Regions from separate parts of the Streptomyces sp. NBC_01244 genome, predicted to be linked through region 1. Evidence: riboswitches for the same ligand, from Rfam matches in the RefSeq annotation. Region 1 holds a riboswitch; the other holds the start of a gene.
What was found. A riboswitch is a leader RNA that binds a small molecule or an ion and turns the genes downstream of it on or off. The one in region 1 is predicted to bind guanidine.
Positions count from the first base shown of each region.

Region 2: another riboswitch for guanidine. It lies ahead of OG247_RS38560 (Ohr family peroxiredoxin); the one in region 1 lies ahead of OG247_RS16285 (DMT family transporter).

Region 1 covers NZ_CP108488.1:3,667,118-3,672,952, forward strand. The annotation lists gene OG247_RS16280 (transglycosylase domain-containing protein) at 1-1,850, shown strand, start outside; gene OG247_RS16285 (DMT family transporter) at 1,884-2,204, opposite strand; guanidine-III (ykkC-III) riboswitch at 2,236-2,329, opposite strand; gene OG247_RS16290 (GroES family chaperonin) at 2,388-2,729, opposite strand; gene OG247_RS16295 (DUF3618 domain-containing protein) at 2,776-3,144, opposite strand; gene bcp (thioredoxin-dependent thiol peroxidase) at 3,209-3,676, shown strand; gene OG247_RS16305 (HNH endonuclease) at 3,818-4,441, shown strand; gene OG247_RS16310 (HNH endonuclease) at 4,438-5,307, shown strand; tRNA gene OG247_RS16315 (tRNA-Leu) at 5,319-5,393, shown strand; gene rdgB (RdgB/HAM1 family non-canonical purine NTP pyrophosphatase) at 5,451-5,835, opposite strand, start outside.
Region 2 covers NZ_CP108488.1:8,665,185-8,671,019, forward strand. The annotation lists gene OG247_RS38545 (flavin monoamine oxidase family protein) at 1-929, shown strand, start outside; gene OG247_RS38550 (aminobutyraldehyde dehydrogenase) at 1,051-2,388, shown strand; gene OG247_RS38555 (putative glycolipid-binding domain-containing protein) at 2,378-2,953, opposite strand; gene OG247_RS38560 (Ohr family peroxiredoxin) at 2,974-3,426, opposite strand; guanidine-III (ykkC-III) riboswitch at 3,502-3,564, opposite strand; gene OG247_RS38565 (AraC family transcriptional regulator) at 3,617-4,636, opposite strand; gene OG247_RS38570 (hypothetical protein) at 4,836-5,835, shown strand, end outside.

The DNA.
Region 1 (5,835 bases):
TCATCGCGATCAAGCTCGGTCGTGAGAAGTCGAAGAACTACATCCTCGAGGGATACCTGAACACCAGCTACTTCGGCCGCAACGCCTACGGCATCCAGGCCGCCGCCCAGGCCTACTACGGCAAGGACGTCGGCAAGCTCACCACCGCCGAGGGCGCCTACCTCGCCACCCTCCTCAACTCCCCCAGCGCCTTCGACGTCGTCGCCCACCCCCAGGGCCGCGGCCGCGCCCTCGCCCGCTGGAACTACGTGCTCGACGGCATGGTCAAGAAGGGCTGGATGACGCCCGCCGAACGCGCCGCCACCCGGTTCCCCGAGCCCGGCAAGATCCGCCCGGCCGCCGGCCTCTCCGGACAGCGCGGCTACCTCGTCGAGGCCATCAAGGACTACATCGCCGAGAACAAGATCCTCGACGACAAGACCCTCGCCGAGGGCGGCTACCGCATCACCACGACCATCGACAAGACCCGCCAGACCGCCATGGTCGACGCCGTCAACGACAAGATGGTCAGCAAGCTCGACCCCGAGAAGCGCAAGGCGGACCGCGTCGTACGCACCGGAGCCGTCTCCATCGACCCGGCCACCGGCAAGGTCGTCGCCCTGTACGGCGGCATCGACTACACCAAGCAGTACGTCAACAACGCCACCCGGCACGACTACCAAGTGGCCTCCACCTTCAAGCCGTTCGTCTTCGCCGCCGCCGTCCAGAACAACTCCCGCACCCAGGGCGGTCGCCTGATCACCCCGTACACGATCTACAACGGCGACAACAAACGGCCCGTCGTCGGCAGCCGCATCCCCTACGACCCGGAGAACGAGGGGCAGCTCAGCTACGGCAACATCACCGTCAACACCGCCACCGACCTCTCCGTCAACTCCGTCTTCGCCCAGATGGTCGTCGACGTCGGCACCGACAAGGTCAAGCAGACCGCCATCGCCCTCGGCATCCCCGAGAACACCCCGAACTTCGACCCGGGACCGGCCATGGCGCTGGGCACCATGCAGGCCAGCGTCCTGGACATGACCCAGGCCTACGCGACCCTCGCCGACCACGGCCGCCGCACCCCCTACACCTTCGTCGAGAAGATCACCAAGGCGGGGGACACCGTCCCGCTCCCCTCGCGCGACCCGGCCCAGGCCGTCAGCCGCGAAGCCGCCGACACCACCACGTCCATGCTGGTCAGCGTCGTGGACAACGGCACCGGTACGGCCGCCCTCGCCGCCGGCCACCCCGCCGCCGGCAAGACGGGCACGGCCGAACAGGACCGCTCGGCCTGGTTCGCGGCGTACACCCCGAACCTGGTCACCGTCGTCTCGATGATGGGCCAGGACCCGGACACCGGCTCCCTGGAATCCCTCTACGGAGCCCTGGGCGAGGCCCGCATCGGGGGCGGCGGCTACCCGGCCCGGATCTGGGCCCAGTACACGAAGACGGCCCTGGGGGACAGCGACCCCCTCGACTTCGACCTGGAGCTCATGCCGGGCGCGAACCAGCCCCCGCCGCCCCCGCCCGTGAACCCGGACCCGACCCCCTCCCAGGAGGAAACACCGGGCGACCGCCCCTCGGGCCGGCCGGGCCGCCCGACCCGGACCCCGTCCACAGGCGGACAGACGGACGGGGGCCGGACGGACGGCGGCCAGACGACGGGCGGGCAGAACAACGGAGGCCAGACGGACGGAGGTCAGACCACCGGCGGCCAGAACACCGGGGGCCAGACCACGGGCGGCCAGACGGACGGCGGCCAGAACACCGGCGGCCAGACCGACGGCGGCGCCGCAACGGGCACCACGACGGGCACCCAAGGCGGCACCACCGAAGGCCTACGCCCACCGGCGGACCTACTGGAGTAGCCCAGTGAACCGGTGACTCAGCGACTCAGCGACTCAGTGACCGGAGGTCGCCTTCAGCCCGACGACGGCGGCCAACAGCAGACAGATGAAGAAGATCCGGGCGGCGGTGACGGGCTCCCCCATGGCGACCATCCCGACCACCGCCGCACCGGCCGCGCCGATGCCGACCCACACGCCGTACGCCGTACCGATCGGCAGGGTCTTGACCGCGATCGACAGCAGCACCATGCTCGCCACGATGCCGGCGCCCGTGAACACGCTCGGCCAGAGCCGGGTGAATCCGTCGGTGAACTTCATGCCGATCGACCAAGCGACTTCGATCAGACCGGCGACGATGAGCAGAATCCAGGCCATGACGGGCACCTCCGGAACGAGAGCGGAACGGGGTGCGTCGTCTTGTCATGCAGCCATCGGCAACAGCGCGACAGCCACCCGGTACGGCGCGTCTCGTCGGGGGTTCCTCCCCACCGTAGCAAAACCCGACGAAAAGGGCCGGTGACGATGGTCACCGGCCCATTCCCCACATCTGCGCGTGGTCTAGAGATAAAGCCCCGTGGAGTCTTCCGACCCCAGCCGCTCGGCGGCCACGGCGTGCAGGTCCCGCTCCCGCATCAGCAGGTACGTCGCCCCGCGCACCTCCACCTCGGCCCGCTCCTCGGGGTCGTACAGCACCCGGTCCCCCGGCTCGACCGTCCGTACGTTCTGCCCGACCGCGACCACCTCGGCCCAGGCCAGCCGCTTGCCCACCGCGGCCGTCGCCGGAATCAGGATGCCGCCGCCCGAGCGGCGCTCACCCTCCGGCGAATCGGATTTCACGAGCACGCGGTCGTGCAGCATGCGGATGGGCAGCTTGTCGTGGGTGGTGGTGTTCTCGCTCACGGAGCGAACCTACCCGCCCACACCCGCCCCGCACCCCCCAGGGTCATCAGCGCTTGCGTCGCGCCGACATCACCAGCAGGCCCACGACGCCGGCCGCGAGCAGTGCGACCGGCACGATCCGCTCGACGCGCGGGGCGCCGTCGTCGTGACGCAGCCCGTCGCGCGCATCGGTGACGAGGCGGTTCACCGTGGCCACCGCACGTCCGACGACATGGTCGACGTTGCTGACCATCTTCGCCTTGGCGTCCCCGACGATCGTCTTGGGGTGCATGCGCACCCCGATCTCGTCGAGCGCCTCGGCGAGCTGCTCGCGGCGGCGGACGATGTCCGCCTCGATCTGTGCGGGGGTCCTGGCTTCCGGCACCGCGCTGCCTCCGTCGTCGTGGTCGGTCCCTCGGCGGGCGTAGCCCACCATGAACAGTCTGTCAGCAGCTTAGTCTCGACACCGTACCGATCCCCTCCCGAGGAGACTGTTGAGAATGAGCGAGCGACTTGAGCCGGGCGACATCGCCCCCGCCTTCACCCTGCCCGACGCGGACGGCAACGAGATCTCGCTCGCCGACCACAAGGGCCGCAAGGTGATCGTGTACTTCTACCCGACCGCCCTGACCCCGGGCTGCACCAAGCAGGCCTGCGACTTCACGGACAACCTGGCCGTCCTTGCCACGGCCGGCTACGACGTCATCGGCATCTCCCCGGACAAGCCGGAGAAGCTGGCGAAGTTCCGCGAGCAGGAGCACCTGAAGGTCACCCTGGTCAGCGACCCCTCCAAGGAGGTTCTGACGGCCTACGGGGCGTTCGGCGAGAAGAAGCTGTACGGCAAGACCGTCACCGGAGTCATCCGCTCCACGGTGATCGTCGACGAGGAGGGCAAGGTCGAACGCGCCCTCTACAACGTCAAGGCCACGGGCCACGTAGCCAAGATCATCAAGGACCTGGGCATCTGATCCCGCCCCGCTCCTGCCGAAGCGGCCCGCACCCACCCGGTGCGGGCCGCTCTGCTTTCCGGACGAAATCAGCCGTAACTGTCCGACTATCGGTCCGTTACTCCGTACGAGGGCCGCACGCGCGGCCGATAGGGGGAGGCAATGACAGTCCGGTACACGCGCGAGCTCCTGCAAGAAGCAGCCCGCGAGACGAACACCTGGGACGACGCCGTCCGCTGGTGCGGCGGCACGGCAACCAGTGGAAGCAGGCGCTACCTGCAGGCGAAGATGCGGGAAGCGGGGATCGACTGCTCCCACTTTCCGACGGGATGGGCACGGCACACGGAGGAGCGACTCCGCGAGCTGGTGGCCGCGTCCACGTCCATCTCGGAGGTGATAGGCCGACTCGGCATCAACAACGTCGGCGGCAACCAGACACACATCTCGCGGCGGATCGCCGCTCTCGGCATCGACACCTCGCATTTCGTCACGACCCGAAGGCGCCCCAAGGGGTCGCTCGGACCAGCGCTCTCACTCAGGGATCCGCAGGACGGCCGAATCCCTGGCGATCGGCTACGCCGAGAGTTGCGGAAGGTCGGTGTTCCCGAGGAATGCGACGAGTGCGGCATCGGCACGGTGTGGAACGACAAGCCCCTCCGACACGAGGTCGATCACATCAATGGCGAGTGGTGGGACAACCGACAGGAAAACCTCCGGCTCCTGTGCCCCAACTGCCATGCAGCTACGGACACGTACCGGGGCCGCAAAGCCAGGAGGGCGGCATGAGCGAGGTCAAGTACACGCGGGACCTGCTGAGCCGGACGGCGCCACGGGCCACCAGCCTGGTCGACCTCATGCGGCTTCTGGAGGCCCCGCTGCTGGCAGGTCCGCGTAGGTATCTGCGCGACAGACTCGCTCACTACGGCATCGACACGTCCCATTTCGTCGACGAGCCGCTCCCCGACCGGGTCCGCCAGCACTACACGGAGGAGAGGCTGCGCGAAGCCGCCGCATGCTCGGTCGAGATCGCCGGAATGCTCGCCCACATGGGCGTCGAGCCGTACAACAGCGCCCGCGCCCACATCACCAAACTCCTCGATCGGTTCGGGATAGACACCTCGCACTTCCCACCGCGACACGCTCCTTCATCACGTCACCTCTTCGCCCGCGGGGACATCGCGCACGCCGTCGCCGACTCGATGAGCATGGCCGGGGTCATGCGCACACTCGGACACCACCCCCTCGACGGTGCCGCACGCGCCAAGGCCAGGCGGAGCATCAGCGAATACGGGCTGTCGACAGAGCACTTCACCGGCCAGGGACACGCCATCGGACGCCCCTCCCCCGCGCGGATGCCCTCGGCCGAGATCCTGAGGCGCCTCGAAGCCGGTTCCTCGCGCACGAAGACGGTGACACTCCGCCGAGCTCTGGACGACCTCGGCGTACCGCACCTGTGTGTGGAGTGCGGCACTGGGAACGTTTGGCGGGGCCGGAGGCTCGTTCTGGAGATCGACCACGTGAACGGCGACCGGCTCGACAACCGCCGTGAGAACCTCCGCTACTTGTGCCCTTCCTGCCACAGCCAGACCCCGACCTTCGCCAATCGATCAAGGACACCCATCCCTTCGCAACGAACCGTCGCCGACCAGTAAGGTGGTGGTGCGGGTCCGTACCCCAGCTGGCTAGAGGGCGCCGGTTTAGATCCGGTGTGTCGTGGGTTCAAATCCCACCGGGCCCACAGCAACGGCCGGTCACCCCTCGCGGGGTGGCCGGCCGTCGGCGCATCCGGGCTTCGTCAGCCCAACAGTTCCCGGACCGCCGGGACCAGGGCGCGGAAGGCCTGGCCTCGGTGGGAGATGGCGTTCTTTTCTGCCGCCGTGAGTTCCGCGCAGGTGCGGGACTCGCCCAGGGGCTGGAGGATCGGGTCGTAGCCGAAGCCGCCCGTGCCCGCCGGGGTGTGGCGCAGCGTGCCCAGGAGGCGGCCTTCGACCACGCGTTCCGTGCCGTCCGGGAGGGCGAGGGCGGCCGCGCAGAAGAAGTGGGCGCCGCGGTGTTCGTCGTCGATGTCGCCGAGCTGGGACAACAGGAGCGCCAGGTTCGCGGCGTCGTCGCCGTGGGCGCCGGCCCAGCGGGCCGAGAAGATGCCCGGGGCGCCGTTCAACACGTCCACGCAGAGGCCC
Region 2 (5,835 bases), 5.0 Mb from region 1:
CCGACCCCTGGTCCCACCCGGAGGCCGCGCGCCTCGACCGGCTGTCCGTCGGCGACTGGCTCCGCGCCCAGGGCGCCACCCAGGCCGTCGTACGCCTCTGGGAGATCGGCCAACTCGCCCTCGCCGACGGCTCCTGCGAACGGACCTCGCTGCTCGCGGCCCTCCGCAAACACGCCGCCGTACCCGGCACCGGCCACTACGAGTACGAGGCGTGGGAAGGCCTGCGCGTCGCCGAGGGCTCGGCGACCGTGGCCCTGCGCATGGCCGAGGCCCTCGGCGGCCGGATCCGTACGGGCTCACCCGTCGAGCAGGTCGCGGTACGGCGGCCCGGCCGCAGCTCCGTACGCCTGGCCGGCGGCGAAACCCTCACCGCCGCAGCCGTGGTCAGCGCCCTCCCGGCCGGCCCGCTCCGCTCGGTCGCCGTCACCGGAGTCTCCGACGAGCGTCTCTCCTCCCTGCACCGCCAACGCCACGCCCTCGCAGCCAAGTTCACCGCCGCGTACGCCCGGCCCTTCTGGCGCGACCGGGGCCTCAGCGGCCTCTCCGAAAGCGAAGGGATCCTCGGCAGCACCTGGCCGCAGAGCGAAGGCATCCTCTCCGCCCTCGTCCCGCCCGAACGCTACGGCGTCCTCCTCGGTATGCCCGCCCCCCTGCGCACCGCCGAGCTGCTGGCCGACATCGCGCGCCTGTACGGCGACGAGGCCGAGCGGCCGCTCGCCACGTTCATCCGCATGTGGGGCACCGACCCGTGGACCCAGGGGTACGTCACCCAGTGGATCCCCGGTGACGTCATGGCCGTCGGCCCCCGGCACGGCACCCACGAACCCCCCTTCTACGTCTGCGGATCCGACCAGTGGGTGGCCGGCTACATGGAAGGCGCCGTACGCACCGGACGCGCCGCCGCCGAGGAGGCCCTGCGCCGTGGCTGACACCCCGCACGACCGCACCGGGCCCCCGCACCACCACATCGGGCCCCCGCACAACCACCACATCGGGCCCCTCCACAACCACATCGGGGGAGTGGACCGGCCCGCCGCCTCGGGTGCGACCATGGCCCTCACCGACCCCGCCACCGGCCGCGTGCACCGCCACGCCCCGCGCTCGGGTCCCGCCGACACGGACGCGGCCTGCCTCGCGGCGGCGGCCGCGTACGGGCACTGGTCCACCACCACCCCGGCGGAGCGGCAGCGCGCCCTCCTCGGCATCGCCGACGCCATCGAGGCGCACGCGGAGGCCTTCACCGCCGCCGAGACCGGGGACACCGGCAAGCCCGCCGAGCAGTTCAGGGACGATGAGCTCCCCGGGATCGCCGACAGCTTCCGCTACTTCGCCGGAGCCGCGCGGAACCTCCCGGGCGCCGCCGCGGCCGAGTACACCGAGGGCCGCACCTCCCTGCTGCGCCGCGAACCGGTCGGGGTCTGCGCCCAGATCACCCCCTGGAACTACCCGCTGATGATGGCCGCGTGGAAGATCGCTCCGGCCGTCGCCGCAGGCAACACCACCGTGCTCAAGCCCGCCGACACCACCCCCTCCTCGTCCGTGCTGCTGGCCCGGATCGCCGCGGAACACCTGCCGCCGGGCGTGCTCAACGTCGTCTGCGGTGACCGCGACACCGGACGCGCCCTCACCGCCCATCCGGCGGTCGCCCTGATCGCCGTCACCGGCAGCGTCCGGGCCGGACAGGAGATCGCGGCGGCTGCCGCGGCCGGCCTCAAGCGGGTCCACCTGGAACTCGGAGGCAACGCCCCCGTCATCGTGCACGAGGACGTGGACGTGAAGGCGACCGCCGCCGCCCTCGCCGCGGTGGCCTACTACAACGCAGGCCAGGACTGCACCGCGCCCACCCGGCTCCTGGTCCACCGCCGGATCCACGACGCGTTCCTCGCGGCCTTCGCCGCCGAGGCGGCCGGGCTCCGCGCCGGCGCCGACTTCGGCCCCCTCAACAACACCTCCCAACTCGCCTCCGTACAGGGACTGCTGGACCGCCTGCCGCCCCACGCCCGGATCGTCACCGGCGGCGGCCGGATCGCGCGCCCCGGCTTCTTCCACGAGCCGACCGTGGTCGCGGGCGTCCGCCAGGACGACGAGATCGTGCAGGAGGAGATCTTCGGACCCGTCGTGAGCGTCCAGCCCTTCGCGGACGAGGCCGAGGCCCTGCACCTCGCCAACGGCGTGCGCTTCGGCCTGGCCGCGAGCGTGTGGACCACCGACCACGATCGCGCGATGCGCGCCACCCGCGCCCTGCACACCGGCATCGTCTGGGTGAACACCCACGGCACCACGGTTTCCGAGATGCCCCACGGCGGAGTCAAACACTCCGGCTACGGCAGCGACCTCTCCCTGTCCGGGCTCCTGGACTACACCCAGGTCAAGCACGTCATGCTGTGAGCGGGGCCGCCAGGGACGGGTAGTCCAGGACCAGACCGTCGTCGTCGAAGCCGATGTCCGCACGGAAGCCGCCGGACTCGTAGCGGACGCGCGCGCCGTGGTCCCCGCGCGCGAGGGGCGTGTACGTCTGCCGGTTCGCGCTGACGGCGAGGTCCGGGACCGAAACCCAGGCCATGAGGAAGTGGTGCGGTCCGGTTCCGGGCCGCCGGTGCAGGCCGTGGCGGAGCACGGGCATGGTGTTGGTCAGCGGGCAGAGGCCCAGGTCGCAGTCGACGGCGCCGTCGAGATCGGGGCGGTGCGCGCCGTCCACGGTCCAGCGTCCGCGGTCGCCCCGAAGGTCCAGCTCCCGGGTCGACGCCGCCGTCTCGACCGTCACGTGGAGGCGCGAGGTCACGTAGCCGTCGGAGGTTTCGAGGGCGTACGTCAGCCAGTACGGCTCGGGGTCCAGCCCGACGGAGCGACCGCGCGCGGTCAAGGCGCCCTGGGTGAGGTCGACCCACGCGGTCGAGTAGCCCGAGCCGGGGAAGACCTCCCAGGTGCGCACGAGGCGCCGGGATCCGCTCATGCCGTCACCGTACCGGCTGCTCAGGCCCCGTCGGCGGAAGCCGGGTCGTCCAGGGCCAGCAGCGTCAGCGGTACGTTGCCGCGTACGGCCTGCGAGTAGGGGCAGACCGCGTCCGCCCGGTGCAGCAGCGGCTGGAGGTCCGCCGCCCGCCATCCGGGCAGGCTGACGGTGAGGGACACCGCGAGGCCGTAGCCCGCGGGCGTGTCCGTGGTGCCGAGCTGCACTTCGCACGCCACGCGCGCGGCGGAGGCGTCCGCTCCGAACTCGGCGGCGACCTCCGCGAGCGCGGAGGTGAAGCAGGCGGCGAAACCGGCAGCGAACAGCTGCTCGGGGTTGGTGGTGCCCGGGACCTTCTTGCGCGGCGGGGCGAGGCGGACGTCCAGGCGCCCGTCGTCGGTGCGGACGGTTCCGGTGCGGCCCCCGGAAGCGTGCGCGGTCGTCCGGTACAGGCTGCGGGTGAGTGGCACGGTCATGGCGTTCGGCCCATCTTGCTCGACGAGGAAGCTGCCCGGGTGCGGACAGCGGAAGGCGCCGCTCGTGCGGCACCTCGCGCGTCGTCGTGCGTAACCGGGTACGGCGCGTCTCGTCCGGGGCCATGGGTCGGCCGCCGGACAATCTAGCAACGGAGCCGGCCGGGCGGGGCGCCGCCGGCGGTGACCCTCCTCACCCGCGGCCGGCCCCGTCGCGCTCCGCGGACGCGGGCCGGTGCCGGCTCCTGTAGGCCCCCGGAGGCATGCCCTCCCACCGGTTGAAGGCGCGGACCAGGGCCGTCGCGCCGCTGAGGCCGACGAGGGGGGCGACCCGGTCCAGCGGCAGGTCCGTGGTCTCCAGCAGCCGCCCGGCCCGGCCGTGGCGGGCGCTGTCGAGGAGCGCGCGCCACGAGGTGCCCTCCGCGTGCAGGGCCCTGCGCAGCGTCCGGACGCTGAGGCTGAGCTCCTTGGCGGGGCCCTCGGGGCCCGCGTCCTCGAGCGCGGCGTCCTCCAGCCACTGCCGTACGCGCTCCGCGACGGTAACGGGCGCGGACAGCCGGTGCAGGAGCCGGTCGGCGTAGGCCCGGTGCAGGGCGTCGAGGGCCGGGTCGTAGAGGGGCCGGCGCCGGTCGAGGTCCTCGTCGGCGACCGTGATCGCGGTCTCCGGGGCGTCGAAGGAGACGGGGCAGCCGAGGACGCGGGCATAAGGCTCCGCGGAGCCCCTGCGGGGGTGGGTGAAGGACACGGCCAGGGGCGCCCAGCCGTCGCCGGCGATCCAGCGGCCCGCCCGCACCATGCTGCTGACGATCGCCTCCACCTGCTGGGGGTGCATGGCCGCGGGGTCGACGGTCGGCCGGTAGCGGACCCGGCCGACGCCGTCCCGGCGGTGCAGGGTCACCGTGCCCGACCGGCTCACCAGGCAGTGGTAGCGCTCGGCCGCCCGCGCCGCGTCCGCGAGGCTGGCGCAGGTGAGGACGAGGTGGCCCAGGATGTGCAGGCCCTCGGGCCTGATGCGGTCGCCCACGAGGAGCCCGGTGTGCGGGCCGGCGCCCACGGCGCCGAGCACTTCGTCCCACAGGGCGCGCATCTCGCCGACGGCGAGCCGGTCCGTGGGCGAGGTCCAGGGACCCGGCCTGCCGGTGCCCTCCGCCGTGGCGCTCAGGACGGCGAGGGCGTAGCACGCGCTGACGGAGGGCGGCTCGATGGCTGACACGTCGGTCAGTCAATGCGGGCGCGCGGCCCCCGTCAACACCGCCCGCGGGACGGCGCCGGGGGTCGGTCCGGAGAGTCAACGGGTTGGCCGCCGAAGTGAATGACGGCGCCGCGGGCTGCTCCTAGGGTCGGCCTCGGCCTTCGGCCTTGGTCCGCACCCAAGCCATGTCATGAACGCGTCATGAAAGGAAGGGATGGGGATGAACCGACGAAGAGCCCCCGGGCGAAGCCGGTACCTGCTGACCGGCCTGGTCCTCGCACTGATCACCCTGCTGCTCGGCCCCTCGACCGCCGGGGCGGCGGCCGGACCGCAGTGGTGGGAGCCCGTGGCGCGCCCGGCCCCGGACTCGCAGGTCAACGTCACGGGGGAGCCGTTCACCGGGACCGACGCCCAGGGCCGGGTCCGCGGATACGTCGACGGGCACGTGCACCTGATGTCCGACGAAGGGTTCGGAGGACGGCTGGTCTGCGGAAAGGTCTTCTCCAGGGCGGGGGCGGCGGACGCCCTCAAGGACTGCCCCGAGCACTACCCGAACGGCGTCCTCGCCCTCTTCGACATGATCACCAAGGGCGGTGACGGCCGGCACGACCCGACCGGCTGGCCGACGTTCCGCGACTGGCCGGCCCACGACTCCGCCACCCACCAGCAGACGTACTACGCCTGGGTGGAGCGGGCCTGGCGGGGCGGCCAGCGGATCCTGGTGAACGACATGGTCACCAACGGCGTGATCTGCTCGCTCTACTTCTTCAAGGACCGCGGCTGCGACGAGATGTCCGCGATCAGGCTCCAGATCCAGAAGACCTACGAGCTCCAGGACTTCGTCGACGCCATGTACGGCGGCGCGGGCAAGGGCTGGTTCCGGGTCGTCACCGAGCCCGGCCAGGCCCGCAAGGTCATCCAGGAGGGCAAGCTCGCCGTCGTCCTCGGTGTGGAGACCTCCGAACCGTTCGGCTGCAAGCAGGTGCTGGACGGCGCCCGCTGCACCATGGCCGACATCGACCGCGGCCTCGACGAACTGCACCGGCTGGGCGTGCGCAGCATGTTCCTGTGCCACAAGTTCGACAACGCCCTGTGCGGCGTCCGGTTCGACTCGGGCACCCAGGGGATGGCCATCAACGTCGGCCAGTTCCTGTCGACGGGCACCTTCTGGAGCACGGAGCCCTGCCCCGGCGCCGAGCACGACAACCCGATCGGCTTCG